4 regions of the Bradyrhizobium sp. TM233 genome follow, and region 4 is predicted to be linked to each of the others. Evidence: predicted binding sites of a transcription regulator. Region 4 holds the regulator's gene; each other region holds the start of a gene.
What was found. The regulator LexA, encoded in region 4, represses DNA repair genes until DNA is damaged. The targets are predictions, from matches to a motif close to TGTTCNNNNTGTGTTCNG.
Positions count from the first base shown of each region.

Region 1: a site for LexA is predicted at 1,495-1,512, ahead of AABA86_RS24385 (YifB family Mg chelatase-like AAA ATPase). Genes of this name have one in related genera too.
Region 2: a site for LexA is predicted at 5,164-5,181, ahead of recA (recombinase RecA). Genes of this name have one in related genera too.
Region 3: a site for LexA is predicted at 5,384-5,401, ahead of AABA86_RS22490 (DUF3072 domain-containing protein). Genes of this name have one in related genera too.

Region 1 covers NZ_BTIG01000013.1:89,432-96,928, reverse strand. The annotation lists gene AABA86_RS24400 (AAA family ATPase) at 1-110, shown strand, start outside; gene AABA86_RS24395 (tetratricopeptide repeat protein) at 132-917, opposite strand; gene AABA86_RS24390 (PilZ domain-containing protein) at 1,098-1,343, opposite strand; gene AABA86_RS24385 (YifB family Mg chelatase-like AAA ATPase) at 1,572-3,110, shown strand; gene AABA86_RS24380 (hypothetical protein) at 3,208-3,681, shown strand; gene AABA86_RS24375 (ATP-binding protein) at 3,831-6,080, shown strand; gene AABA86_RS24370 (histidine phosphatase family protein) at 6,185-6,814, shown strand; gene AABA86_RS24365 (AI-2E family transporter) at 6,998-7,497, shown strand, end outside.
Region 2 covers NZ_BTIG01000003.1:403,334-410,830, forward strand. The annotation lists gene gcvP (aminomethyl-transferring glycine dehydrogenase) at 1-2,756, shown strand, start outside; gene AABA86_RS09060 (hypothetical protein) at 2,875-3,876, opposite strand; gene recA (recombinase RecA) at 3,983-5,071, opposite strand; gene AABA86_RS09070 (hypothetical protein) at 5,295-6,341, shown strand; gene AABA86_RS09075 (hypothetical protein) at 6,370-7,203, opposite strand; tRNA gene AABA86_RS09080 (tRNA-OTHER) at 7,462-7,497, shown strand, end outside.
Region 3 covers NZ_BTIG01000010.1:136,923-144,419, forward strand. The annotation lists gene AABA86_RS22450 (HAMP domain-containing protein) at 1-2,013, shown strand, start outside; gene AABA86_RS22455 (HWE histidine kinase domain-containing protein) at 2,028-3,515, shown strand; gene AABA86_RS22460 (hypothetical protein) at 3,512-3,733, opposite strand; gene AABA86_RS22465 (hypothetical protein) at 3,876-4,133, shown strand; gene AABA86_RS22470 (hypothetical protein) at 4,231-4,479, shown strand; gene AABA86_RS22475 (hypothetical protein) at 4,638-4,838, opposite strand; gene AABA86_RS22480 (hypothetical protein) at 4,872-5,081, opposite strand; gene AABA86_RS22485 (hypothetical protein) at 5,101-5,322, opposite strand; gene AABA86_RS22490 (DUF3072 domain-containing protein) at 5,438-5,632, shown strand; gene AABA86_RS22495 (DUF6496 domain-containing protein) at 5,712-6,002, shown strand; gene AABA86_RS22500 (hypothetical protein) at 6,017-6,379, opposite strand; gene AABA86_RS22505 (Do family serine endopeptidase) at 6,656-7,497, opposite strand, start outside.
Region 4 covers NZ_BTIG01000008.1:336,064-343,560, forward strand. The annotation lists gene AABA86_RS19640 (hypothetical protein) at 1-216, opposite strand, end outside; gene AABA86_RS19645 (DUF2171 domain-containing protein) at 303-536, shown strand; gene AABA86_RS19650 (ComEC/Rec2 family competence protein) at 633-2,909, shown strand; gene AABA86_RS19655 (GAF domain-containing protein) at 2,919-3,860, opposite strand; gene AABA86_RS19660 (hypothetical protein) at 4,083-4,517, opposite strand; gene lexA (transcriptional repressor LexA) at 5,123-5,824, opposite strand; gene AABA86_RS19670 (molybdopterin molybdotransferase MoeA) at 6,001-7,212, opposite strand; gene AABA86_RS19675 (hypothetical protein) at 7,441-7,497, opposite strand, start outside.

The DNA.
Region 1 (7,497 bases), on a different contig from region 4:
CCGGGCGCGGCGAGGTGAAGAAGCCGAAGCGCTCGCTGCTCGGACCGCTGCTGAAGAAGCTGAAGGGCAGGTCAAGCCGCAACTCCGCGCCGCATCGCAAGGCGTCGTAAGCATCCACCAAGAGGGGCGGATTACTTGTCCGCCCGCTGCTGCTTCTTCGCCAGCAGCTGCCGCAGCGCCGCGACCTTGGCCGCTGCCTGGTCCGGCGGCAAATCTGCCTTCACGAGGATTTCGGCCTCGGCCTCGCGGCCCTGCAATCCCAGCACGAGCGCAAGATTGGCACGGACCCGCGCATCGTTCTGATTGCGCTGATGAGCGCGGCCGAGCACCTGTTCGGCCTTCGGCAGATTGTTTTGCAGCATATAGGACAGGCCGAGATTGGACAGCACGGTCGGCTCGTCCGGCACGATCTTCAACGCCGTGGCATAATATTGCTGCGCCTCTTCGTTGCGGCCGAGCTGATCGAGCGCAGCACCCTGTGCCGACAGGATGCGCCAGTCCGGATCCTCCGGCGTATGCGCGCGGCTGAGGACGTCGAAGGCCTGCTGGAAATTGCCGCTGTCGGCGAGCGCGCGGCCATAGCCGGCGAGCAGCGCCTTGTTGCTGGGATGGGCGAGCACGGCCTGCTCCATGACCGCGACCGCCTGCGCGCGCTGGCCGGTCTCGCGCAACGCCTTGCCGTAGGCGAGCGCAACGTTGGGATCATTGGGCTTGGCGCGATAGCGCTCGCGCAACGCGTCCATGTCGGGCCTGGCATCGGACTTGGCGTCGGCCTTGACAGCCGTTTCCGACCTGACGCCGAGCGCGCCGGTCACATCCTCGATGCCGGCGGTCTGGCAACCGCCGAGGACGAGCACCAGGAGTGCGGGAAGCAGCAATCTCGCCGGGGGAGAGGCGAGGGACGAACGCTTGGACATACTCTGATCACTCGGCAACTGATCAGAGATGCTTACCGATTAACGCTAAAGTCCCGTTAAGGACGCGGGCTGTGAGACCTTAAAGCATGATCCGGAAAAGTGCGCAGCGGTTTTCCGAAGAGATCATGCTTAAACAACAACCTAAAGCGCGATGACGATTCATCCTCATCGCATCGCGCTTTAGTCGGTGAACTCGGCGCCGAATTCGCAGCCGATGCGCCAGCGCAGGCGGCATTGGCGGGAATAATCAGGTGCGAAGATGATGGTGAATTGCGGCGGCACTTCCAGGAATTCCGCCACCACTTTCACGCCGCCATCCGAGATATCCGTGATCGTGCAGTCCCGCGGCAGCGAGCCCGCGCCAAAATGGATCTTGGCGAGCCGGCTGCACACCCGACGTTCGCTTCTCCGGCGATTTGCAAGCATTTGAATTGTTCACCCGTTAGACCACGGCCCATCCCGCAGCCTCAGGAATAGCGGACATTCGTTGGAATGTGCTGAGGACAGAAGCCGGCATTCGAGGCGTAGTGTCGGCGTGGCGTTTACGATTGGTTAGGGCTTGCTCGCCCTCCGGGATCGTTCCCGTATTGTTCTTGCGGAGAGGGTCCGTCTCTGCTACCCCTAATTGTGCGAGAGGGGCAGGCTGGTTTGAGCATGGTTCAGCGGGTTTCCACCGTCGCCTTCGAGGGGATCGAGGCCCGTGCGGTCGACGTGCAGGTGCAGGTCGCGCCGGGCCTGCCGGCCTTCGCGATCGTCGGCCTGCCGGACAAGGCGGTGTCTGAGGCGCGCGAGCGGGTGCGCTCGGCGCTGATTGCCTCCGGCCTGGCGCTGCCGGCGCGGCGGATCATCGTCAATCTGGCGCCGGCTGACCTGCCGAAGGAAGGCAGCCATTACGACCTGCCGATCGCCCTCGGGCTGATGGCGGCGATCGGCGCGATCCCGCCGGATGCGCTGACCGGCTTCACCGTGCTCGGCGAGCTCGGCCTCGACGGCTCGATCGCGCCCGTGGCCGGCGTTCTTCCCGCCGCGTTCGGCGCCAATATGCGCGAGGAAGGGCTGATCTGCCCGGCCTCGTGCGGCTCCGAAGCGGCATGGGCGAGCCCGGACATCCAGATCATCGCGGCAAGCTCGCTGATCCAGATCGCCAATCACTTCAAGGGCACACAGGTGCTGTCGCGGCCGTCACCGAAGGTGCATGAGCCCGCCGCCTCCACGCTCGACCTGCGCGACATCAAGGGTCAGGAGAGCGCCAAGCGCGCGCTGGAGATCGCGGCCGCCGGCGGGCATCATTTGCTTATGATCGGGGCGCCCGGCGCCGGCAAATCGATGCTCGCGGCGCGCCTGCCCTCGATCCTGCCGCCGTTATCACCGAGCGAACTGCTCGAGGTCTCGATGATCGCCTCCGTTGCCGGCGAGATCGAGGGCGGCGCGCTGACGGCCAAGCGGCCGTTCCGCTCGCCGCATCATTCCGCGAGCATGGCCGCGCTCACCGGCGGCGGCATGCGCGCAAAGCCCGGCGAGATCTCGCTGGCACATCAGGGCGTGCTGTTCCTCGACGAATTGCCGGAGTTCGATCCGCGCGTGCTGGATTCGCTGCGGCAGCCGCTGGAGAACGGCGAGGTCGCGGTGTCGCGCGCCAATCATCGCGTCACTTACCCTGCCCGCTTCATGCTGGTCGCGGCGATGAATCCGTGCCGCTGCGGCAACGCGTTCGAGCCCGGCTATGCCTGCAAGCGCGGCCGTGTCGACCGCTGCACCGGGGACTACCAGGCGCGCATCTCGGGCCCGTTGATGGACCGCATCGACCTGCGCATCGAAGTTCCTGCCGTGACCGCAGCCGACTTGATCCTGCCGCCCCCGGCGGAAGGCTCCGCCGAAGTCGCCGCCCGCGTGGCGGCGGCGCGCGACATCCAGCTCGCGCGCTTTGCCGATGCCGGCCTGCCCCATGTCCGCACCAATGCCGAGGCCCCGGCCTCCGTGCTGGAGGAGATCGCAAAGCCGGACGCGCAGGGCGCCAAATTGCTGCGCGACGCCGCCGAGACCATGCGGCTCTCGGCGCGCGGCTATCACCGCGTGCTGCGGGTGGCGCGCACGCTGGCCGACCTCGATCGCACTGAGAAGATCGGCCGGCTGCATCTGGCCGAAGCGCTCTCCTACCGCGCACTCGCGGAGGATGTGCGGCAGCTGGCTTGATCATTCCGCGCATCAACCCGGCGGTAACGAGTTTCCTTTACGCTCTGCAAACCATAAGGCCCAATGAGTTCCCCGGGGCCTCGGCGAGTAGAGTGTCATGTTGCGTTTCAAGATCCTGGCCTCGGTTGTTCCCCTGTTGGCGGCTGCGGTGTTCGCCCGCGCGGAGATCGGATCGGTCTCGCATCCCTGCATCGCCCTCGGCGAAACCTCGGTCGAGCTCACCTCCCTGTTCTGGACCGCCGGCGTCCATGTCGCCTTCACCGAAGATCCGGCCCGGGCCACGGTGCGGGTTCAGATCACCGACGATGCCGATACTGCGGACTTCGCCGTGGTCGACGACGGTCTCGGTTCCGAACCGGAGTCCTGTCAGGCCAATCCCTCGACGCGTCTTGTCTCGATTGCCGCTCAGCCCGTCGATGGCGGCCAGGTGATCTATCTCTCCACCGAAGGGCCAGCGGATTACCGCATCTATGTGCGCTCGAAGTCCTTCTCGCAGCGCGAGGCCGCGGCGCTGATCGTCGGCGCCCATGGCGGCCATCGCCCGCTGCCGCTCCAGGCTGCCTCGCTCTGAAGCGCGCTGAGACAATGCTCTGAGCCGTTAACACCTCGTTAGTCCTGTTTGGAGGCAGCGCCAAAGCCTCAAGTTGTTCGCAAGGTCGGCGCGACATCGTCGCAGACGGCGGGTGGCGGGATTTCGAAGAAGAGTCGGGGTCGGTGGCGATGGGTCGGACGTTCCGGATCAAGGTGCGCATGCGCCGCTTCAGGCGACAGCACCCCCGCATCGCTTTCGCGATCCGCTCTTTCATGATCTTCTCGGCGACCTTCGGCGGCGCCTATGGCTTCGTGTCCGGCAGCCGGTCCGAGAACTCCGGCTACGATCCCCACACCTTTGCGATCGGCGCGAGCTTCCTGTTCGCGCTCGCCTGCCTCGGTCTTGCGACGCTGAGCATGCGCCTGCGTTTCGTGGGCAAGCGGCTGCGTACGCTCGCCGCCCACAACGAGGCGCTGATCGATCGCAATTGGGAGCTGAAGGAGGCGGAAGAACGCGCCCGCAGCCTGTTCGAGCAGCAGGGCGACCTCATCGTGCTGCGCGCTACCGATGGCCGCATCACCTTTGCCAACGAAGCCTATTGCGCGCTCGCAGGACAGGCGCGCAGCGCGCTGGTCGGCACGCGCTTCGATTTCGACGTGCTGGAGCAGGGTGACAGCGCCCGCGAGAGCAGCGGCACACGCATCCACGACCAGAAGATCGCAACCCCGCTCGGCGCGCGCTGGATCGCCTGGCGCGAGGGCTATGTCCGCCTCGATGCCGGACAGCCCGCCGAATTGCAGAGCGTGGGGCGCGACGTTACCGACCGCACCGAGACCGAACGCGCTCTGTCCGACGCGCGCGACCAGGCCGACGCCGCCAACCGCGCCAAATCGCGCTTCCTCGCGATGGCCTCGCACGAAATCCGCACCCCCCTGAACGGCATCATCGGCATGGGCGGCCTCCTGCTCGACACCACGCTGACGCCGGAGCAGGCGACCTATGCCAAAGCGGTGAAAACCTCGGGCGAAGCCTTGATGGCGCTGATCGAGGAGCTGCTCGACTATTCCAAGATCGAGGCCGGCAAGCTTGATCTGGAGCAGCGTCCCTTCGCGCTCTCGACCCTGGTCGAGGAGATCACCGAGCTGCTCGCGCCCCGCGCGCAGGCCAAGGCGCTCGAGATCGCCGCCTATGTCGACGAGCGCCTGCCGCTGGAGGTGGTCGGTGATGCCGCGCGGCTGCGCCAGGTGCTGCTCAATCTCGCCGGCAACGCCATCAAATTCACCGCGAGCGGCGGCGTCGCGCTGATCGTCGAGCCCGGCATCTGGCCGAACGAGATCAGCTTCCTGGTCCGCGACACCGGCATCGGCATTGCGCCGGAAGCGCAGCAGCGCATCTTCCGCGAATTCGAGCAGGCCGACGAGCGCGTCGCCCGCACCTATGGCGGCACCGGGCTCGGCCTTTCCATCAGCGAGCGCATCGTCAAGCGCATGGGCGGCCGGATCACGCTCGCGAGCGAGCCGGGCAAAGGCTCGACCTTCGAGATCGCGGTGCCGCTTCCGCCCTCGCAAGCCAGCGCGGGACAGACGGCCTTTCCGAGCCCCGACCTCACCGGCAAGTCGATGCTCCTCGTCGCAGACGGCATCGAGGCCTCGCTGATCGCGCGGCGCCTCGAGCGCTGGGGTGGCCAGACCTGCATGATTACGGATGCCGCGGTCGCCGAAGCGCTGCTGCCCGAACGCTCATGGCACGCGGTGCTGATCGATCGTGCGATCGGCCCTGCCGCGGCTGACCAGCTGGGCGAAATGGCCCGCGCGCATGCGTTGCAGCGCCTCGTGCTGCTGACCTCTAGCTCGCGCCACGAAAAGCTGTCCCCGGCCTTCACGGGCTTCCTGGTGAAGCCACTGCGGGCGGCTTCGCTCGCCGCGCGCCTTGCGATGACGCCGGAGGTGGCCTCGCCCGATCTGGCGCCGGAACCGCCGGCTGGAGCTACCGGCGCGACACCGGCCAAGGGAGCGACCAAGGGAGCGATCAAGGGCCTGTCGATCCTCGTCGCCGAGGACAACGAGATCAACGCGCTGTTGATGCGCTCGCTGCTGACGAAGCTCGGCCATCGCGTCGTCATCACCGTCCACGGCGAGGCCGCGCTGGAGTCCTGGCTCGCCGCATCATCGGCCGGCACGCCCTATGATCTCGTGCTGATGGACATCCAGATGCCGCAGCTCGACGGCATCGAGGCGACAAAGCGAATCCGCGCGCATGAGGCGGCGACCGGCGGCCACCACACGCCGATCCTCGCGCTCACCGCCAATACGCTGGTGGAGGATCGCTATGCCTGCTTCGAGGCGGGCATGAACGGATTCCTGATCAAGCCGCTCGATCGCGACAAGCTGGACGAAGCGCTGGCAGGGCTTGCGGCGACACGGCGGCTGGCCGTCTGATCCGAAAATCTCACGGAAACCTCATCCCGTCCGACAATCGATAATTGAAATCGACCGCGTTGCGCGTCACCATCCTCCGGGGGCATTGCAGGAGGGTTTCGCGCATGAACGTGCTGTGCCGCCTCGTATTCATTGTCCTTCTCGCTGGATTTTCCCGACACGCCGCGGCCGATACGCCGGAGCTCATCGCCTCGCTCAAGCAAGGCGGCTACGTGCTGATCTTTCGGCACACCGCCACCGACGACAGCCAAAAGGATATCTACCCCTTCAAGTTCGACGACATGAGCGCCCAGCGCCAGCTCAGCGAAAAGGGTAGGGACATGGCGCGCCAGATCGGGGCAGCGGTCAAGGAGCTCGCGATCCCGATCGGCGATGTCTACACCAGCCGGCTCAACCGCGCGATCGAGGCCGGCAGGCTGATCTCCGGCCGCGAGGTCAAGCCGGTCGACGCGTTGACGGACAGCAGCAACGCCAGCGCATCGGGAATGGCAAACCCCACCGGCGCCAATGCAAAGGCGGGACAGGCCGTGCGCCAGCTCGTCGATGCGCCGCCGAAGGCGGGCAGCAATAATTTCCTGGTCACCCACAAGACGAACATCGCCGATGCCTTCGGCAAGGAGGCCGGCGACGTCGGGGAAGGCGAGGCTTTCGTTTACAAGGCCGGCAGCTCGGGCCCCGCCAGCTTTGCCGGACGCATCAAGCCCGCGGACTGGAGCGCCCAGGCCGGCAAGTGACGAGCCCGCATCCGAGCCTGGTCGCTGGTGTGGACGAAGAGCCGGATTTCCCCGGCCTCTCAACGGGCCGGCTCACGGGGAGGGTATCCGGCCAACGAACAGATTGACCGGGCGACTTGCCCCCACGGGATCGTCTTGTGATACCCACGTCTTGCGAGTTGCGACTGAAAGGCTGGCGAACACGTGAGAACATCGGAAGACCGCTCATTTCTCGTATTGCTTGCCGTAGTCACGCTAGCGTTTGGCTGGGTGCTGTGGCCGTTCTCCGGAGCATTGTTGTGGGCCACGCTGCTGGCCATCATCTTCGCACCGCTCTATCGACGCTCGCTGGAAATGCTTCCGGGAAAGCGCAACCTTGTCGCATTCGCCACCGTTGTCGTCGTGGTGGTGATCGTCTTGATCCCTGTCGCAATCGTCATCGCTTCGCTCATCGACCAGGGAGGGGAGCTGTATCAGCGCGTTCAGTCGGGGGAGATCAGTTTTGCTCATCCGCTTCAGCAACTGAGATCCGCGCTGCCCGACTGGGCTGCCCCCATGGCGGATCGCCTCGCCGGCATCGATTTCTCGGCCCTGAAGGAACGCCTGTCCGGTCTGGTCGTCCCGGCCGGCCAACAGCTGGCGGGGCATGCGATCAACATCGGTCAGTTGACCCTCGAGTTCGTCGCAAGCTTGCTCGTGATGTT
Region 2 (7,497 bases), on a different contig from region 4:
GCGTCGACGCGCTGATGGCGGAGACGCTGCCAGCCTCGATCCGGCAGGTCACCCCGCTCGATCTCGGCAGGCCGCTCAGCGAGACCGAGGCGATCGCGCATATGGGCGAACTCGCGGCCCAAAACCAGGTCTTCACCTCGCTGATCGGCCAAGGCTATTCCGGAACGATTTTGCCCGCGGTGATCCAGCGCAACATCCTGGAGAATCCGGCCTGGTACACCGCCTACACGCCCTACCAGCCCGAGATCAGCCAGGGCCGGCTGGAGGCGCTGCTCAACTTCCAGACTATGATCTGCGACCTCACCGGGCTCGACGTCGCCAACGCCTCGCTGCTCGACGAGGCGACCGCCGCGGCGGAAGCGATGGCGCTCGCGGAGCGGCATTCGCAGGTCAAGGCGCAGGCTTTCTTCGTCGACAAGGACGTGCATCCGCAGACACTCGCTGTGATGCGCACCCGCGCCGAGCCGCTGGGCTGGACCCTGATCGTCGGCGATCCCCTCACCGATCTCGCTGGGAGTGACGTGCTCGGCGCGCTGCTGCAATATCCGGGCTCTTCGGGCGCGGTGCGCGACCTCAGGCCCGCGATCGCAACACTGAAGGCCAAGGGCGCGCTCGCGATCGTGGCCGCCGATCTGCTGGCACTGACGCTGCTGGCTTCGCCCGGCGAGCTCGGCGCCGACATCGCGATCGGCTCCGCGCAGCGTTTTGGCGTACCGATGGGCTATGGCGGGCCGCATGCCGCCTATATGGCGGTGCGCGATGCGCTGAAGCGCTCGCTGCCCGGCCGCATCGTCGGCCTCTCGGTCGATTCCCGCGGGATGCCTGCCTACCGGCTCGCGCTGCAGACCCGCGAGCAGCACATCCGCCGCGAGAAGGCGACCTCCAACATCTGCACCGCGCAGGTCCTGCTCGCCGTGATCGCCTCGATGTACGCGGTCTATCACGGGCCCGAGGGGCTGACGCAGATCGCGCGCCACGTTCACCGTCGCACGGCCGTGCTCGCGGCTGGCCTGCGCAAGCTCGGCTTCGCGCCTGATAGCGAGAGCTTCTTCGACACGATCAGCGTCGATGCCGGTGCCAAGCGCGCCGAGATCGTTGCGCGCGCGGCGGCCGAGAAGATCAATCTCGGCGTCGGCGACACCAGCTTGCGCATCGCGCTCGACGAGACCACGACGGCTGCGACGGTCGAAGCGGTCTGGCGTGCATTCGGCGGCACGCTTGCCTACACCGAGATCGACGCGACCACGCGCGAGACGCTGCCGGAGGCGCTGAAGCGCGCGACCTCCTTCCTCACCCATCCGGTCTTCCATGCGCATCGCTCGGAGACCGAGATGCTGCGCTACATGCGCAAGCTCAGCGACCGCGACCTCGCGCTCGACCGCGCGATGATCCCGCTGGGCTCCTGCACGATGAAGCTGAACGCGACCACCGAGATGATGCCGCTGACCTGGCCGGAGTTCGGCTCGCTGCATCCGTTCGTCCCGCGCGAGCAGGCACGCGGCTATCACGCGCTGTTCGCGCGCCTGGAAAAATGGCTGTGCGACATCACCGGCTATGACGCGATCTCGCTGCAGCCGAATTCCGGCGCGCAGGGCGAGTACGCCGGACTGCTTGCGATCCGCGGCTATCACGCGTCGCGCGGCGAGGCGCACCGCAAGATCTGCCTGATCCCCTCCTCCGCTCATGGCACCAATCCGGCTTCGGCCGCGATGGTCGGCATGGACGTGGTGGTGGTCGCCTGCGAAAAGAACGGCGACGTCGACGTCAATGATCTCCGCGCCAAGGCGGAAAAGCATGCGAACGATCTCGCCGCGGTCATGATCACCTATCCCTCGACCCACGGCGTGTTCGAGGAGCACATCCGCGAGATCTGCGACATCGTGCATGGCCATGGCGGCCAGGTGTATCTCGACGGCGCCAACCTCAATGCGCAGGTCGGTCTCTCCAGGCCCGGCGATTACGGCGCCGATGTCAGCCACCTCAACCTGCACAAAACCTTCTGCATCCCGCATGGCGGCGGCGGCCCCGGCATGGGCCCGATCGGCGTCAAGGCGCATCTCGCGCCGTTCCTGCCGGGTCATCCGGTAACGAATGCTGAAGCTCCCGTCGGCCCGGTCTCGGCCGCACCGTTCGGCTCGGCCTCGATCCTGACCATCTCCTACATCTACATCCTGATGATGGGCGGCGAAGGCCTGAAGCGCGCCACCGAGATCGCGATCCTCAACGCCAATTACGTCGCGGCAAGGCTCGATGCGCACTTCCCGGTGCTCTACAAGAACGCAAAGGGCCGCGTCGCCCATGAGTGCATCGTCGATCCCCGGTCGCTGAAGAATACGTCTGGCGTCACCGTCGACGACATCGCAAAGCGCCTGATCGACTACGGCTTCCACGCGCCGACCATGAGCTTCCCGGTGCCGGGCACGCTGATGATCGAGCCGACCGAATCGGAATCCAAGGCCGAGCTCGACCGGTTCTGCGACGCCATGATCGCGATCCGGAAAGAAATCGCCGAGGTCGAGGCCGGCCGCTTTGAGATCGCGGCGTCACCGCTGCGCCATGCTCCGCACACCGTGCACGACATCGCCGATGATGATTGGAAGCGCGCCTATACCCGCGCCGAAGGCTGCTTCCCCGCGGGCACCTCGCGCAACGACAAATACTGGAGCCCGGTGGGGCGCGTCGACAACGTCTATGGCGACCGCAACCTCGTATGCTCCTGCCCGCCGGTGAGCGATTACGCGCAAGCCGCGGAGTAAGACACGGCGGAGGTTACGTAGGGTGGGCAAAGCGGAAGCGTGCCCACCACCCTTTCGCCGCGTTGGAATATGGTGGGCACGGCGCTCGCGCGCCTTTGCCTACCCTACGGCTGCTGACTTAAGGCGCAATCAACAATCGACTCTCGCGATCCCAACGCCATAGCTGCTCATTGGTCAGCAGCGTACCGCCCAACCAGCGCCGAATCGGATTGTGACGGCGAAAATCCTCCCGACCTTCCAGAACCGTTTTGCCAAACTCCGTCAGCGACAGCCGGCTCCGGCGAAAGGCGGCGTTGCGACCGCGCGCGTTGTCCGGATCGAGTGTCGCCAGCTTGCCGTCCAGACCCGCAACCGCTGGCGCAGGGCCGAATGCGAGCCCTTCGAGCAGCGCGCCCAATTCCCACTGATCGAACACGCGTGTTCCCAGCGCGCCCGGCTGAAACAGCTCATCGGTGCGACTGCGTCCGCTTGCGATGAGTTCGAGAAGCCGCGTCTCGGTCGCCCCCAGTCCCGTCGCTGGCGACGGCAGTTCTGCGAGCAGGTCTTCCATGGCCGGCTTCAGGAAAGACAGCTTGCCGAGCGGCCTGTCGAGCAGCCCGGCGCAAAGCTCGGGCGTCGGCGCGCGATAGGCCTCCCACGCGAGGGTCGCGCTTTCAAGATCGATTTCCGCGATATCGAACTGCTTCACGTCACGATGGCGAAGCTCTGAGGGATCTGCTCCGCGCAGATCGAAATCGACGAGTCGTAGTCTCAGACTCTCAGTAAGTGACGGCTCGAAACGCAGGTAATCGAGGATCCAGATCAGCTGCAATTGACTGTTAGGTTCGGGGTCGAACCACAGTTCAATGAGATCGACCCCGTAATTCTTGCAGACCCAGAGCAGGGCACCGGCTCGATCCTGGCGCCTGATGAGGGGCGACTGACGCACGGGGACGCAATCCGACCAGTGCATTTGGTCGACCCACGTCCTGGACTCCCGCCAGCCGAGATAGCGGATGAGGTGGTCAGCCGTCGGAAGTGGCCCCGAAACAAAGCGATAGATGAACGGGATGACCATGTCAGCGCGATCGGCATAGGTGAGACCGGCGCCGGACGAACTGGTCAGAATCATCCGTTTCATCGTCGGCGCACCCCACCCTTACGCAAAACGAAACGGGCACTGACGACGTCGGCAACTCAACGTCTTCAGCGCCCGCTCCTCGCGAAAACTCTCTTCGCGTTAGGTCTTACTCCTCCGCCGGCTCCTCGCCGTCGGCGTCGCGCTCCGGCGTGCCGGCGAGAATCTGCTCGGCGATCAGGCCGGAGTTCTGGCGGATCGAGGTCTCGATCTTGGCGGTGATGTCGGGATTGGCCTTCAGGAACGCTTTCGAGTTCTCGCGGCCCTGGCCGAGACGCTGGCTGTCATAGGAGAACCAGGCGCCTGATTTCTCGACGATGCCGGCCTTGACGCCGAGATCGAGGATCTCGCCCATCTTGGAAACGCCCTCGCCGTACATGATGTCGAACTCGACCTGCTTGAAGGGCGGCGCCAGCTTGTTCTTGACGACCTTGACGCGGGTGGTGTTGCCGACCACTTCGTCGCGCTCCTTGATCGCGCCGATGCGGCGGATGTCGAGGCGGACGGAGGCATAGAATTTCAGCGCGTTGCCGCCGGTGGTGGTTTCCGGCGAGCCGTACATCACACCGATCTTCATGCGGATCTGGTTGATGAAGATCACCATGGTGTTGGACTTGTTGATGGAGGCCGTCAGCTTGCGCAGCGCCTGGCTCATCAGACGGGCCTGCAGGCCCGGCAGCGCATCGCCCATCTCGCCCTCGAGCTCGGCCTTCGGCACCAGCGCCGCGACCGAATCGACCACCAGAACGTCCACCGCACCCGAGCGCACCAGCGTGTCGCAGATTTCCAGCGCCTGCTCGCCGGTGTCGGGCTGCGAGATCAGGAGCTCGTCGATATTGACGCCCAGCTTCCTCGCATAGACCGGATCGAGCGCGTGCTCGGCGTCGATGAAGGCGCAGATGCCGCCCTTCTTCTGCGCTTCCGCCACCGTATGCAGCGCCAGCGTGGTCTTGCCCGAGGATTCCGGCCCGTAGATTTCCACGACGCGCCCCTTCGGCAGGCCGCCGATGCCGAGCGCAATGTCGAGCCCGAGCGACCCGGAGGACACCGCCTCGACATCCATCGATCGATCGTTCTTGCCGAGCTTCATCACCGAGCCCTTGCCGAACTGGCGCTCGATCTGGGAGAGCGCGGCGGCCAGAGCTTTACTCTTGTCCATGGAAGATCCTTCGACGATACGCAGGGCAGTGGCGGACATTGGGTCGTGCTCCTTATGGCGAGGATTCGCTAGGGGGACAAACGATTGGCGAGGCGGCTCGGCGATAAAACCAATGTACCCCATTTGTTCTAGGTTCGCAATATGTTCTTTTTGCCTGCGCTGGTACTGTCCGTATTCGACCCCGCGCGTCCTAAGTTGAATCCGGCAGTGTCCTACTTTCCGACAGTGGACTGGTTCCATCAGGAGGGTAGCGAGAAGCGATGTGCGCTGGCATGTTGCGGCCCGCATGCCATCGAGAATCAGAAACTTCCTCGTCGTTGCCGGCGGTGTGGCGCTGTTGTGGTTGCTACAGCCCTTTTGGGTTCGGAATTTCGAAGCCGCTTTAGAGTCGCGAGGCTGGGACAAGCTCTTAGACAGAGCTTTGGCTGGCTTTCCGGAATGGTTCTCCGGAATGGTTAGTCAAAGCTCGGCATTTTGGGGCGGCGCTCTTCTAATGCTCCTTTTTTGGGGCGGCATTGAAGTCGCCAGTGCCGCTCTGCGGCGGCGGAAAGAAAAGTCGGCGTCTCCGGGAGATAATCCGCCACCGGGCGAACCGGTGCCGAAGGAGAGTAACCCTGCCCGGATCACCAACAGCATGCGCTCGTACTTCCGTGAAGAAGAAGTACCTATCGCTTCGCTACTTGGCCGGGACGATCCAGTAATCCAAGACAAGGTCTTTACGGATTGCTTGATATACGGCCCTGCCGTGACCCACTTTCAAGCTTGCCAAATCACGCACAGTGCGATGCAGGTTGCTGCGTCAGGGAACATAGATGCGCACTTCATGCTAGCGCCTCAGGACTACCTTGTCGGACCGGTGCTGTTCCTTAGATGCAAATTCGACAGGTGCAAATTTCGCAACATATCGATAGTTGGAACAGCGCAATATATTGCAGTGATGCGGCGCCATTTCGAAGCTGGAGGATTTCCAGCTTACAGCGGAGAGCATGAGGCTGGGCTGAACATGGCCGCATTCAGCGGCGGTAACGAACGACGGGCGCGAACGTTTCAATATGCGAAGTACTGGCGTCTACTCGGTGACGCCATCAATATAGAGCTTGCAAAAGCTTCAATGCGTGCGCCGCCTCCCTCCGAGACAGAATACAACCGCATTCGCACAGAGTGGAAGATACGATTTCTTCCTCAGATCGCGCGTGCTGAGGAAGAAATGCGGGAGGTTGGAGTTAGCAACCTTCCCCAGCTCGACGATCTCGCAGCATGGCGGGACAAGCTTCTTTCCGAAGCGAAATCGGCGGAGAGACCATCATAAGGCGAGCCGCCTTAGTTGGCGGCCTCTTTCATTTCGTATAATCCTCGCGCGGCGGGAGCCCATGAGACTTGCGATATTCGGCGTCTCCGGGCGGAGGGGGCAGCTGCGCCGGCTTTGCGTCCTTATAGATCATCTTGAAGATGCTAGACGCCGTATCAAGCCATAGTTTTCGTTGTTCCTCCGGCCACACGTTCCCGGCCGGAGGAAGCTCCTTGAGCAGTCCCTGAACGAAGGGGTGGAACCCGGGAGGTTCATCGCCCCCGCTGCCATTGTCACGCTTCTTTTCTTCGGCTGGCTTCTCATTCGCCGCTTCATCGCGTGCAGCGATCCCCGGCTTCACGAAGCGGCCTGATGACGCGTCTATAAAACCGGCATACTGCGCCGACTTCATGAAGGTCTGGCGTGCGCGCTCCTTTTGCTTGGGCGAGACGCCGAACTGCTCCACCTGACGTTCAATGGCCGGGGGAGGCGGCAACGCATGACCCTTGAACTGCTCATACATCGCGGCGAATAGTTCAACGTTGAGAAATGCGGTAACGCGTGCAAATCGCTCCTTCCCCGAGTTGGTGAGCGCATCGCGACCAAGTTGGGTCAACGTTGCTCGCCCCTCGCCTCGATCTATCAAGCCGAACATGCGAGCTGCACCGAGCCGCGTTCGGAACGTCCCACCGCTTGCAGATTGTCCCATCCAAGCGGCTAGTTCCTCAGTCTCACATGAAGAGCCCGCCTTGTCGTGGATGGTTTGGGCCACCTCTAGGGCGCTCTCCAAGTCTGCGTAAGGGAATTCGATCTCGGAACGGAATCGCTTCTTTTCCTCCGCCTTCTGAGCGGCGGCAGAACCCGCATTGTCGTTGTCCGCCATAAGTCTCTCCTGACTGTTTTAAGTCTCGCCGTATACAAGAGACCACAACGCAGAAGCTGTGTCAAACTTTTTCGTGTTACAGCCGTTGACGCTGACAAGAATTCCCGTATACTTCTTGTCAATGGAGGCAAGCATGACAACAGGGCCAGAGCCCCAGCGTAATCCCGACCGGCGCTGAGGCTATGACACACAGGTGGGGCCACCACCCCCGCTCTCTCACAAGGACGGTGGTGGCCCCTTAATCGGCTCTACTTGGGTGCCCCGTAGTCTAACGGTAGGACGCTCGCTGTTACA
Region 3 (7,497 bases), on a different contig from region 4:
AATATGAGCCACGAGCTGCGCACGCCGCTGAACTCGATCCTGATCCTGGGGCAGCAGCTCACCGACAATCCGGACGGCAACCTCTCGGCCAAGCAGGTCGAGTTCGCCCGCACCATCCACGGCGCCGGCACCGACCTGCTCAATCTCATCAGTGACATCCTGGATCTGTCCAAGATCGAATCCGGCACGGTGACGGTGGACGCCGAGGAAATCCTGACTGCGAACCTGCTGGAGACTGTCGGACGGCCGTTCCGGCACGAGGCGGACAACCGCAATCTGTCGTTCAAGATCGACGTCGATCCGAACCTCCCACGCAGCATCGTCACCGACTCCAAGCGCCTGCAACAGGTCCTGAAGAACCTGCTCTCCAACGCCTTCAAGTTCACCGCCGAAGGCGAGGTGCGCCTGAATGTCACCGCCGCGGTCGGCGGCTGGGGAACGGATCATCCGGTGCTGAACTCCGCGCCAGCGGTGATCGCGCTCGAAGTGTCCGACACCGGCATCGGCATTCCCGTGGAAAAGCAGAAGCTGATCTTCGAGGCGTTCCAGCAGGCCGATGCCGGCACCAGCCGGAAATATGGCGGCACCGGCCTTGGGCTTGCGATCAGCCGCGAACTGGCAAGCCTGCTCGGCGGCGAAATTCATCTGCGCAGCTCGCCGGGCAAGGGCTCCTCGTTCACGCTCTATCTGCCGCTCAAATATTCCGGCCCGACGCTCGCACCGCGGGCCGCACCTGCGTCGCAGCAACACAATCAGCCGCCGGCGCTGCAGCCCGCCGCGCCGGAACAGCAGCGCGTCATCGAGCAGCTTCCCGACGACCGCCTCAACCTCGAACCTGGCGACAGCATCCTCCTGATCGTCGAGGACGACCCGCATTACGCGCGTGTGCTGGTCGATCTCGCGCGCGACAAGGGCTTCAAGGTTCTGGTCGCCGCCCGCGGTGCGGAGGCACTGGAGCTTGCCAAGCAGTACCAGCCGAGAGCGGTCTCGCTCGACGTGTTCCTGCCCGATATGCTCGGCTGGACCGTGCTGAGCCAGCTCAAGCACAATCCGCTGACCCGCCACATCCCCGTGCAGATCATCACGCTCGACGAGGACCGCCAGCATGCGCTGGCGCGTGGCGCGTTCTCGTTCGTCAACAAGCCGACGACGACCGAGGGTGTCTCGGCCGCGCTGACGCAGATCAAGGAATATGCACGGCCGCGGCGCAAGCGGCTCCTGATCGTCGAGGACAACGAGGCCGAGCAGCTCTCGATCCGCGAGCTGCTGCACCACGACGACATCGAGATCGTGACCACCGACACCGGCGCCGGTGCGCTCTCGACGCTGCGCGAGGCGCCCTGCGACTGCGTGGTGCTCGACCTCAGGCTGCCCGACATGAGCGGCTTCGAGGTGCTGGACCAGATCCGCAACGACGAAGCGCTGTCGAACATTCCGGTCGTCGTCTTCACCGGCCGCGAGCTTTCGGCGGAGGAGGATGCGGAACTCCACACCATGGCGCGCAGCATCGTGGTCAAGGGCGTGGAATCGCCGGAGCGCCTGCTCGACGAGACCGCATTGTTCCTGCACCGCGTGATCACGGAACTTCCGGTCGAGAAGCAGCGCATGCTGGAGAAGCTGAACAGTTCCGACGAGGACCTGATCGGCAAGACCGCACTGCTTGTCGACGACGACGCCCGCAACATCTTCGCGCTGTCGAGCGTGCTGGAACGGCGCGGCATGAAGGTGCTGACGGCCACGACCGGCCGAGAAGCCGTCACCCTGGTCGAATCCAATCCGGAGATCGCCATCGTTCTGATGGACATCATGATGCCGCAGATGGATGGCTACCAGACCATCGGCGTCATCCGCGAAAACCAGGCCTTCGCCCGCCTTCCGATCATCGCGCTGACCGCCAAGGCGATGAAGGGTGACCGGGAAAAATGCCTGGAGGCCGGCGCGTCCGACTATCTCGCCAAACCCGTCAACACCGATCAATTGCTGCTTGCGATCCGCATGTGGCTGCACCGATGAGTTTGGATCCGCGAATGGACCACGAAAAGGTCAACATCCTCCTCGTCGACGACCAGCCGGCCAAGCTGCTCGCCTATGAGGTGATCCTGAAGGAACTCGGCGAGAACCTCGTGGTCGCTTCGTCTGGACGCGAGGCGCTGGAGGTGCTGCTCAAGAACGAGATCGCGGTGATCCTGGTCGACGTCTGCATGCCCGAGCTCGACGGCTTCGAGCTCGCTGCGATGATCCGCGAGCATCCGCGCTTCCAGAAGACCGCGATGATCTTCATCTCCGCCATCCAAGTCAGCGACATCGACCGGTTGCGCGGCTACGAGATGGGCGCGGTCGACTATGTGCCGGTACCGGTCGTGCCGGAGGTGCTGCGCGCCAAGATCAAGGTGTTTGCCGAGCTCTACCGCAAGACCCGCGAGCTGGAACGGCTGAACCAGGAGCTCGAGGATCGGGTCCGCGCACGCACGGCGGAACTGGAGAACTCCACCGCGAAGCTGCGCGAAAGCGAGCAGCGGCGCAGCATGGCCATCGCCGCCGGCAAGATGGGCTCCTGGGATTGGGACTGGATCAGCGGCGACTGGATGTGGGACGAGGGGCAATATCGCATCTTTGGCGTCGGCCCGGAGAGCTTCGAGGTCAATCCGGCCAACGTTCAGGCGCTGTTGCATCCCGACGACGTGGATCAGTTGCGCAAGGCGATCGCCGAATTCAACAAGGGCACGCGGGCTTATGAGACCGAGTTCCGCATTGTGCGGCCCGACAGCGAGGTGCGCTGGTGCGTCGGCACGGCGGCCGCGACCGTCGACGATAGCGGTCGCGTCGTGCGCGTGAGCGGTGTCACCGTGGACATCACCGAACGCAAGCGAGCCGAGGAACGGCAGAACCTGCTGGCGCGGGAAGTCGATCATCGTGCCAAGAATGCGCTGGCACTGGCCCAGTCGATCGTGCGCCTCACCCGTGCCGACGAGGTCAAGGCCTATGTCAGCGCCGTCGAGGGACGCATCAATGCGCTGGCGCGCGTGCACACCATCCTGTCGCTGTCGAGCTGGCAGGGCGCCGAGCTCTCCAGGCTGATCGACGAGGAGCTTGCGCCCTATTCGCTCGGCGGCCAGATCGTATTGGCGGGTCCGAAGGTCCAGTTGCTGCCGGCGACGGCTCAGACGCTGGCGCTCGCGTTGCACGAGCTCTTCACCAACTCGGCCAAGTATGGCGCACTCTCGACCAGGTCGGGACGGCTCACGATCGGCTGGCAGGTCGAGGACCAGCTGCTGACGCTGAGCTGGGAAGAATCCGGCGGTCCACTCGTCATGACCCCGAAATCTCGCGGCTTCGGCACGCGGAGCCTGCTTGCGAGCGTCGAGTCCCAGCTCGGTGGACAGGCGCAATTCGATTGGCGAGCCGAAGGACTGTTGTGTCGCCTCGAGGTGCCGCTGACACGCAAGACGGCGACGACCACACCCGGAAAATTCGACGCCCCCGGCTCCGCCGAATTACAACGCGCCTCAGGCTAGCCCGACGCCGCCATCCTCGTTTGCCGCGGCGGCCGCGCTTCCTCGGCGAGGCGTCCTTCGAGCCAGGCTTCCGTTTGAGCGAGATCGCGTAGCGCCCTCGCGTACCGGCGGGCTGCACTTCGCTCCGCGCCGCGCGGCAGTTTGCGGGCCTTGCGCAGCATGTCCGCAGCCGCGTTGCGATAGGCCAGCGAGCGGTAAAGAAAGACAACCTTACCCATATCGAATGTTCCCGTTTTTCTGACGCTCATCCTCGCAGCCCCGCCATGAACGTCGGATGAAGCCTGTGATGACAATTCCTTCATTCGTTTGGAACCGGTGAATATAGCCCGCGTTTGCATGCCAGTTCGGGATGCAGTTCCCATGCGTGCAAAAAAGTCTTCGGACGTGATCTCTCCCGCCGGCCTCATCAAGCTGATGACGCATGCGATGATGGGCGCAGCCCTCGGCCTCGCCTTCAGCCTCACGCTGATCCTGTCCAATCCCGCCGTCGCCAGCCTGCTCGATCACGGCGGAAGCCAGGCCGCGATCGTCTTCGCCCTCACATTGGTGACGACGTTCGCGATCGGCGCGACACTCACCGGGGCCGTGTTCATCATCGTTGAGGACAAGAAATCTTGAAGCCTGCGTGCGACGCGGCAGATGCGTTTTGTCAGGAACTCCTTCGGACAATAGCGGTTGGCTGCCTGCGTCAATTTAACCCAGGGAGTTCCCCCGCATGACAACGACAAAGCTCGTTCTCACCGCAATGTTGGCCACCGGCCTCGCCGCCGCGCCACTCGCCGCACAGGCCAAGTCGCACAAGGCGAAACACGGATCATCGATGTCGTCCTCGCAGACCACCGGCGCCAACACCAAGGCCTCGAAGGGCGCGGATCCTTCCGGCCAGGGCGGTTCTGGTCCCGGCTCGGACCAGGGCGGCACCATGACGAACAAGAGCAGCAAGGGCATGAGCAACACCAAGTGAGCTCAGGCCGACATGACATAAGGCCCCGCGGCGACGCAGGGCCTTTTGCCTTGCTCGATCGGCAATTCCTTTAAAGCGCGATGCGGTTGGGATGAGTCGTCATCCGCCTTGGGTTTCCTTCCGGAAAACCACTGCGCGCTTTTCCGGACCATGTTCTTTTAGCGCCACATCGTCGGCGCGCGCGTCAGCGCAATGCGGCCGGCGCGCCGCAAATCTTCGATGGAGCATGGCGCTGCTTGAGCGGCTTCGCGCAGCTTGGCGGCAACGCGCTCCCGTATCGCTGTATCGGACGGAGCAACATCCGCGCAGACCTCGTCGAGAACCGTCCTCAACAGCGAGACCATCTCGGCATCCGGCATCGACGAGCTCCAGCGTGTCGCTTGCGCGCACGCTTAGCTGCGTCGGATGTCAGGGGTGTTAAGGCCGCGGTCCGCGGCCTTCGTCTTCACGAGTTGCTCGAGTTGCGCCCGCTTGCGTCCGATCAGAAGTTGGGCCGCAGCATCATCGAGCCCCGCACGCTGCAATTGCCGGATGGCAGAGCCCAATTCGAGAATCTCGGCGCGCAACCTCAAGATCCGGTACGTGTCCGGGTCTTCCTCCACGGCGCCCCCCAAAAAGGTTTCAGCGCCGCGTGCTCGCGCGCTCGGGATTGTCTTCTGTCTTCACGAGACGAAGGCGCCCCCGGTCGCGAACGTCAGGCAGGACGTCGCCGCCGCCGGCAACCTTCCATTCGCCGATCAGCAGGTTGACCTTCCGGCGCAAATCCATCTGCGCCAGGGCCTGCTGGACGCAATCGCGGTCGCCGTTGATGAGATCGCGCACGGAGGCCTCGACGCCGGTCATTTCGAGCCTCAAGGCGCTGATTTTACGTCGAATTTCATTAATTCTGTTGTCCATGGCTTGTTAGAACAAAATAAGAACATATAGTCAAGTCACGATTTCAGGACGGAGAAGCGGCATGCAGGTTCAGGGCAAATACGACGCCAGGGTTTTCCTCACCGAGCAGATGACCCGGACGCAGGGGCTCAGGCTGAAACGGCTGAGTGAAGAAGCGTATCAGCCCGCGCAATATGCGCGCGATCTGTCCTTCAGCGAGGCGGCACGGCGCATCCAGGTGCTGGAAGCCGAGATCGAGCTGGCGAATTCCTTCTAGGCTGCGTCTGGAACGCTGTGCGCGTCCTTCGGAACCATGCCCGGGTCGAAAGGTTCTCCCCGGCCAAGGGAGAACATGCATGGCACGCAAGGCAAAGAAGCGCCGCTACTCACGCAGCGCCGGCAGCGATGTCGAGAGCGAGATGCGCCGCTACAAGAAGGGCACCGCAAAGAGCGGTCGCAAAGGCCGCGGCGGACGCGTGAAGAGCCGCAAGCAGGCGATCGCGATCGGACTGTCGAAGGCACGCAAGAAGGGCAAGAAGGTCCCCAAGAAGGCTGCCAAGAAGACCTCCAAGAAGACGTCCAAGAAGAGGACGACCAAGAAGAAGACGACCAAGACATCGTCGAAGCGCAAATCCAGCAAGCGTTGACGCTGATCTGTCTCTCAGATCATGCTGCCCGGCATGAAGCAGCGGATCGAAACGCCGAACGCGGTCTTGACCGGCCACACCATGGTGCGGCCGGCGCGGTTCGGCTCGGTGATGACGGCTTCGTCCGGCACCTCGATCCACTCGCCGTCGAGACGCACGCGATAATGCCCGTTATGCGACTCCCAGTCGGGATCGGCGACGGCAAAACCATCCGCATCCGAGCAGCACGGACCAAGGTGGCTGCGCAGGCTGTCGAACCATGGCTTCAGGGGTGAGTCCGCGTAGCGGCCATCGTCCCGCCCGAGAGCGTTTCCGGCCGACAGCACGAATGGCGCCACCAGCAGCGCCCTCCTCAGCGAGAGCTTCAATCGATCCATGTCGGCACCGATCAAATGCGAACCAGCGGCCAGTTCCACAAAGCGGCGGCAAGTTCGAAGTTCCACGCTTGCAACCCGTCCCGGCGGCAACGTAGCCGCCGGCGATCTGCACGACTCGGAACTTTGATGAGCGAACACGGCTTTTTCGGACGAACCGCGTCATCGTCGCTGCCGTTGACGAGAATGTTATCGATCGCCTCCCGGGAGTCCTGAAGGCAAACGAAAAAGGCGGCCTCGAGGGCCGCCTTTCTTGATCTATGCCGATCGACGTTCGCCTCAGGCGAGTGGTACCGCGACGAAGCGGGTCGCCTGCGCGCTTCTGACCTGCAACAACACGCTGCGCTTGCCGGACGATTTGGCCTGCGCCAACTCCGAGCGAACGTCGCCGACATTGGCGACGGCCTTGCCGCCGACATTGAGGATGACGTCGCCGGTTTGGATGCCGCGCTGCGCCGCCGGCCCTTGCGGATCGACTTCGGTGACGACAACGCCCTTCTGGCCAGCACCCTGGACCTCACCGGCCGGAGCCAGGCCGAGCCCGAGACGCGGCGTGTCGGCGTTCGGCTGCGCCTTGCCCTCGCCGGCCTTGCCGTCTCCCTGGGCCTGCCGCTGGTTCGGCAGCTCGCCGAGCGCCAGCGTCACCGTTTTGCCGTCGCCCTTGTGGAAGACATCGAGCTTCACGGACGTGCCCGGTGCCAGGGTGGCGATGGTGCGGGCGAGGTCGCGGGAGTCCTTGATCGCGGTGCCGTTGACGGCGGTGATGACGTCACCCGCCTCGACGCCGGCCTTGGCCGCCGGGCTGCCATCCTGCGGACTGTCGACGATCGCACCGCGCGCCTCCTTCAGCCCGAGGCTGTCGGCAATCTCGGCGGTGACCGGCTGCACTTGCACGCCGAGCCAGCCACGGGTCACCGCGCCCTTGTCCTTCAGCTGCGCGACGACGAGCTTTGCAGTCGAGGCCGGAATGTCGAAGCCGATGCCGACCGAACCGCCGGACGGCGAGAAGATCGCAGTGTTCACGCCGATCACGTTGCCGTTCATGTCGAAGGCCGGGCCGCCGGAATTGCCCTTGTTAATGGGCGCATCGATCTGGATGAAGTCGTCATAGGGGCCGTTGC
Region 4 (7,497 bases):
AGTGCCTGGAGTTCGCTCTTGAGCCCTCTTCAGTCTATCCGAGAGTCTCTCTTCGGTCTGTGTGTCAGCACGCGCGATCGTAACACTCACAAATGAAAGAATGAGACTGAGAAAAATGTAACGCTTCGTCATATGGTCATGAGGATCAAGATGGAGGGGAAATGCGCGGACCTTTGTTGCAATTTTTAGTTGCGCATGAAGTGCATCCTGCGTCAAGCATGCAACTGGAATTAGGCCGAGCTGCCGCTTATGAACGAAAGATCGTCTCCCGCGTTGTGGAAGCTCCATTGAAGGAGTTCACCATGCAAGACATCGCAGAGCATATGGAAGTCATCGGCGCCGACGGCGTCCATGTGGGCACCGTCGACAAGGTCGAGGGCAACCGCATCAAGCTGACCAAGAAGGACAGCGGCGAGGGCAGCCACAAGGGCCATCATCATTTCATCGACAAGGGGCTCGTCGCCGGTGTCGAGGGAAACAAGGTTCGGCTGTCGGCCAAGGCGGATGTCGCTGTGACCATGGAAGAGGAAAAGTAGGGGGAGGCTCCCTTCGTTCTCGATTTGTGCCGCTATTCGCGCGGCCGCACGTTCCGGTAGCCTTGGCGGCAATCGCGTCGCGTAGGGTGCAGGGATATGGCGGAGCCGGGCCGGCCAGCACGGTCCCAGGGGATAGCCGGGACGTGGCCGGTTGGCCGCGCTGCGCCAGCCGGGGGCTTCGTCTCCGCGGGCTTTGGAGCCTGGCCGGCAATCGTCGAGACGCTGCGTGAATGGGCCCGCGCCGAGGCCGGCGCCGGGCGACTGTTGCCGTGGGTGCCTGTCGCCTTTGGCGGTGGCATCGCACTCTATTTTGCCGCCGATCATGAGCCGGTGCTGTGGGTCGTTGCCGCGACGGCGATCGCGCTCACGTTTGGCGCGATCCTGTTGCGGCGGAGCCGGCTGTTTGCGCCGGCGATCATGATCGCGGCGGTCGCGGCCGGCTTTGCCGTGGCGACCTGGAAGACAGCGCGCATCGCCCACCCCGTGCTGGCAAAACCGCTCTATTCGGTGTCGCTGTCGGGTTTCGTCGAGGCCCGCGACATCCGCGAGCGCACCGATCGTTTCGTGCTGCGCGTCACGGCGATGGAAGCGCAGCGCAGCGAGGTCAAGCTTGAGCGCGTCCGCCTGTCGGTGCGCAAGGGCACCGCGCCCGAGGTCGGCAGCTTTGTGCAACTCAAGGCCCGGCTGATGCCGCCGCTCTCGCCGGTGCGCCCCGGCAGCTACGATTTTTCGCGCGACATGTTCTTTCAGGGCATCGGCGCCTCCGGCTTCGTGATGGGCACGATCACGGCTTCAATCCCGCCCGATGCCGGCGGCCTGCGGCTGCGCTATGCGGCCTTCATGCAAGGCCTGCGCGATGCGATCGACGCCCGCATCCGCGCCACGCTCGAAGGTGACAACCGTGCGATCGCCACAGCGCTGCTCACCGGGCGGCGCGATGCGATTACGACGCCCGTCAATGACGCGATGTTCATCTCGGGGCTCGGCCATGTGTTGTCGATCTCCGGCTATCACATGGCGGTCGTCGCCGGAGTCGTCTTCTTCGCGGTGCGCGCACTGCTGGCCTTGATCCCGGGGCTGGCGGCCGGCTTTGCCGTCAAGAAATGGTCGGCGGCCGCAGCGCTGGTGGCGGCTGCGTTCTATCTGCTCTTGTCTGGCGCAGAGGTCGCGACGCAACGTTCGTTCTTCATGACGGCGGTGGTGCTGATCGCCGTGATGGTCGATCGCCGCGCCATCACCTTCCGTACGCTCGCGGTGGCGGCGCTGATCGTGCTCGCGGTCGCGCCGGAAGCGCTTGTGCATCCGAGTTTCCAGATGTCCTTTGCCGCGACGCTGGGTCTCGTCGCACTGGTACAGATCGGCATGCCGAACCTGTTTGCCTCACCCGATCATTCGGCGACCGCGCGCGTCGCGATGTGGGGCGGCCGCGAGATCGCGATGCTGTTCCTGGCCTCGTTGATCGCGGGGCTTGCGACCACGCCCTACGCCGCCTTCCACTTCCACCGCGTCACGCCCTACGGCGTGCTCGCCAATCTCGGCGCGATGCCGGTGGTCTCGGCGCTGGTGATGCCGGCGGGGCTGCTGGGCCTGCTCGCGGCGCCGTTCGGGGTCGACGGCGTGTTCTGGTGGCTGATGGGGATCGGGATCGACTGGATGGTCGCGGTCTCGCGCTGGGTGGCGGCATTGCCGGGTGCGGTCGGCCGTATCCCGGCGTTCGGCATCGCGCCGCTGATCGCAGCGAGCCTGGGGATCATCGTGATGGGCCTGTTGCGCACGCCGTTGCGCTGGTGCGGTGCCATGGTGCTGCTGGTTTCCATCGGCTGGGGGCTGTCGGTGCGGCAGCCCGATATCCTGATTGCCGGGGATGGCGCGAGCGTCGCGGTGCGGGGCGGGGACGGGCGTTTGCATCTGATCAGGGCGGGCAAGGACAATTTCCTGCTCAAGGAGTGGTTGGCTGCCGACGCCGATCCGCGCGATGCCGGCAGTAGCGCGCTGGCGAGCGGCATATCGTGCGACGAGTCGGGCTGCGTGACGCCGCTCGCGGACGGACGGCTGGTCGCGCTGGCCTCGCGCATCGACGCGTTGGCGGACGATTGCAGCCGGGCCGCGCTGGTGGTGACGTCAAGGCCCGTGCCGCCCGATTGTGCGGCGATGGTAGTGGATCGGCAGCGGCTCGTTCGCCAGGGCGCGCTGGCCCTGACGCAGCGTGGCGACGGCTTTTCGGTTCAGGCGGTGAGGGCGAGGGGCACCAACCGTCCGTGGTTACCGGCCGGTGCCGGCGAAGGTGATTTCGACGGCAGCCTTGCGCCGAAGGCGGCTCCCCGCAACCGCGACGCAACGCCATCGGAGACCGACTTGCAGGCCGACGATTGACGCGGTCGATTACAGATACCAGGCCAGCACGGCTTCGAGCCTTGCGTTGCCGATGACCGGCAGGGCCACCATCCGGTTCAGCCCGGCTGCGCAGGCCTCGGATCCGGCGATCGAGCCGTCATGGGTGAGATCGTCGTTGAGCGCCGGCATGCCAGTGGCCCAGGCGCCGCCGATGCTGCCTTCGCCTCGGGCGATGAGTTTGGTCGCATAGAGCGCGGCAAGGTCGGTGTGCGCGCTGCAATCGCCGGCGCGAAAGACCAGCGCGGAACGTGCCTCGTTCGGAACCCAGATCTCGAAGCGTCGCGCAATCGGCGTTGCCTGCGCGGAGAGGAATGTCAGAACCCAGGTTTGGTCGGTGCCGGTTCGGTAGGGCACGCCGACCCCCAGATTGATCCCGACCTTGGCGGCGTCCTCCCAGCGCAGGAAGCTCTTGGCGTCGTGCAGGTCCTTGATGATCAGCGGCAGGCCCGCCTTCCAGGTGCGTCCGGGCAGGCCGAAGCCGCGAGGAAACCTGGTGTGGCGGGAGTTGAATTCGAACATGTCCGCTGCGCCGTAATAGCCGTCGACGAGGCCCATCTCGTGGGAGAGATCAGGATCGTTGTGCCAGAGTTCGATCGCGCCGACATGCGCCTCGTCGTCGCCGCAGAACAGCACCATCACGGCTTGCAGGAATTCGCCTGCAAACACCGGCACCGCCACGCCGCAGGTGAGGCCGGCCGCGACGGCCTGCTCGGTCCGCTTGAAATAGGAGTTGGCGAATTTCGTGAGGATGACGGGATGGCCGGAGGCCCAGGCCTTGCCTGGAAGCCCCTCGTCATATCCGAAGTGCAGCTCTTCGCTGACGGCCTTGAACGCGGACAGCCCTTCGTCGTAGAGGCCACCGCCGAATTCCAGCCGCATGCGCGTCCGGTCAGGCACCCAGAGTTCAACGACGCGAATGAAGGTTTTCATCGAGCGTGTCCGCCGCCTCAAACCACGACAGCATCGGTCATTTGGCTGCGGAGCGGAGGTTCAAAATTCAGGCAGGACGGCCCAAACTTCGTGCGGCGACGAGGTGCGGCGGCGGCGGCGCTCACCGATCGAATTTCGTGAAACAAAAACCCACCGGGCTCGCCGGCATCGGCCGGCGACGGCATTTCAATCCTGGCCCCGGACCCGCCGGGCCGGAGGGCGTCAGCCGATCGGCAGTCGCGTGACCGTCGGGCGACTGTCGGCGATGATCTGCGGCCTGTGCTCGCGCTCGCCGATCGGCAGGGTCACCGGCAGTTGCAGCACGGTTGCGCGCTGGCCCTCGACGAGCTGCGTCACCAGCACGGATTTGCCGTCCGGGAATTCGATCGCATCATGATGGCGATCGGGAATGTGCGGATCGATCTTGCCGAACTTGCCGACGCGGGAGTTGACGGTGCGCGTCCAGATCCAGCGGTTGTCGTAACGGACGTTGTCGGCGAAGGCGAGCTCCGTTCCCGGCAGCAGGCAGACCGCGACCGAGAGATCGGCTTCGGAGGCGAAGCCGCGCGTCGAGGTGCCGCGGAATGTTGTCGTGACGATCGTCTCGCCGACTTCTGCGGGGCGCGTCGCGACGGCATGCAGGCTATAGTCACACATCGGGTGCTCCTCATTGCAGAGATAGCGACCCGCACCTCTTTTGGAGGCGCAGGCCTCTGTCAGAGTTGAAACACGCAACGCTCTGCTTCGTTGTAGGCAAATCTGCGGCTGGGATCCGCGAGCCCCGATCACATTATCTTTTCCATCTTTTCCGAATTCGATAGGAACAAAGCCGGCCTCCGTGCATTTGGGAGGCGCGCATCAAACGACCGGCGAGAGACCCGCCTGTATCGCCAACTCGGCTGCGATGGCTACGCGACTGCATTGCGGTCGTCGCGCGCTCGCGGCCGTGTCTTGGCCGACATGGCGATGCGATTGCGCGACAACGGCTTGCGATGCTGAGGAGCCATCAGCGTTGCTGCGGCTGCGCTCAAACGATCTGGCGCATTGGGCTGTCCCCCCTCGAACTCGAAAGGCCGCGAAGCGATGTTGCTTCGCAGCGGCCTGCCGAGGATGTCGCGAAAGGAGGGGGCCGGATAATCTGTGCAGAACCAGAAAGACTATCCAGCCGGAGCGGACCATCATCCGCTCCAATCTCTGATCGGCGAGGCCGATCGAAGGCGCGCGCGAGGCGCCGAGTACTTCCGGTATCAGTACTTCCGGTATCAGTACTTGCGGTAAAGCCCGATCAGCTTGCCCTGAATCTTCACGCGGTTCGGCGGCAGGATGCGCACCTCGTAAGCGGCATTGGCGGGCTCCAGCGCGATCGAGGCGCCGCGGCGACGGAAGCGCTTGAGCGTGGCTTCCTCGTCGTCGATCAGCGCCACAACGATGTCGCCGGTATCGGCGCTCTCGTTGCGCTGGATCAGCGCCATGTCGCCGTCGAGGATGCCGGCCTCGACCATGGAATCGCCGCGCACTTCGAGCGCGTAATGTTCGCCGGAGCCGAGCATGTCGGGCGGCACGCTGATGGTGTGGCTGCGGGTCTGCAATGCCTCGATCGGGGTGCCGGCCGCGATGCGGCCCATCACCGGCACCGCAACGGGCCGCTCGCCCTCGTCTGCGGACGGGCTGGAGCTCGCGCGTACCTTGCCGAGATTGCCTTCGATGACGCTTGGCGTGAAGCCGCGTCGGTTGCCGGCGGCAGCCTGGAGCTCGGGTAGCTTGATCACTTCGATGGCCCGGGCGCGGTTGGGCAGGCGGCGGATGAAGCCGCGCTCCTCGAGCGCGGTGATCAGGCGATGGATGCCTGATTTCGAGCGCAGGTCGAGCGCATCCTTCATCTCGTCGAAGGACGGCGGCACGCCGCTTTCCTTCAAGCGTTCGCTGATGAACCGCAGAAGCTCGTATTGTTTGCGCGTTAACATCTCGACCAAAGTCCCCCGGTTGATGTCGTTCGATTCCGAGACGATGAATTCAGCGATAAGCCACTGCATGCTCGAAACAAATCATGAACGGACACTATATGTTCGATATGTGTTCCGCAACTGCTTAATTTACCGTGAACAGAACGAAACTCACGGAATGCGTGTGGCCGCGCAGTTCAGACGGGGAGCCTTAGCATCTCGCAGGGGCTGCCGGCCTCGGCCTTCGGCGCAAACGGTGCGCGCACGAGAAGTACCTGTGCTGCAGCAAGATTCGCAAGCAGAGAGGAGTCTTGATGGCTGACGGGAAGGGCGACGAGGGTGCCGTCGTCGCGCAGCTCCAGGCGCGCGCGCAGATAATCCTCGCGCTGGTCGTTGGCGCCGAGATCGCGGCCCAGTACGGCGCGCTCGCGAAGATGATGAACAACCGAACGGCCCGACAGTGCCCGAATCAGCGGCACCATGAACAGGAAGGCGCACACGTAGGACGATACGGGATTGCCGGGCAGGCCGATGACGCCCATCGCCCCTAGCCGTCCGTGCATCATCGGCTTGCCGGGCCGCATCGCGATCTTCCAGAACGCCATCGCGATGCCTTCGTCCTTGAGCGCCTGCTGGACCAGATCGTGGTCGCCGACCGATGCGCCCCCGGTCGTGATCAGGATGTCGGCGCCGCTTTCGCGCGCGCGGCGGATGCCGGCGGTGGTGGCCTCCAGCGTATCGGCGGCAACACCGAGGTCGATGGTCTCGGCGCCCTCGCTGCGGGCGAGCGCGTGCAGGGCGTAGCCGTTGGAATAGACGATCTGGCCGTGCCCGGGTGTGGTGCCCGGCATCACCAGTTCGTCGCCAGTGGCAAGGATCGCGACCCTCGGGCGGCGGCAAACGGCGAGATGCGGGTGATTCATGCCGGCGGCGAGGGCGAGATCGCGCTCTGTCAGACGGGTTCCCTTGCGCAGGAGGACGTCACCCTCGCGGAAATCGACGCCGGCGGGGCGGATGTGGCGACCCACGATCGCGGCTTCCTTGATCGTTATTTGCTTGCCTTCGGCGATCGTGTCCTCCTGGATCACGACTGCATCCGCGCCGTCGGGAACGACACCGCCAGTGAAGATCCGCACGGCTTCGCCGGCGCCGACCCTTCCCGTGAACGGACGGCCCGCTGCGACCTCACCGATCATCGTCAGCCTGGAATCGATGGTCGCCGCGTCGGCCGCGCGCACGGCATAGCCGTCCATCGCCGACATCGCCTGGGGCGGTTGGGTGCGCCGCGCAGCGACGTCATGGGCGAGCACGCGATGGTAGGCTTCGTCGAGCGAAACCATCTCTGCAGGCAGCGGCTCTGCACCCGCCAGCACCGCAGCAAGGGCGTCGGAAACCGGCATCAAGGCCACGGCGAAACTCCTGCTCGGCACGTTCGGACGAAATGTTCCGACAGTCTTCTAGCCGAGCGCGGGGGCAGAGGCAAAATTGCGGAGCGGGCGCGATTTATCCTGCCGCTTCCCAGCCCAGTATGGAAGGCAGATTCAGGCCTGGTGTGGCATGATCCAGAGAACGAGACAGATGGGCAGGAGGGTGGCCATGGCGAGGACGAGAATGACGAGCGCCACCGCCAGCATCGCTCAACTCCCGGTCGGCCGGTCCGGCCCGTCGTCCAGCGCGACGTCGGGAGCCTTCGG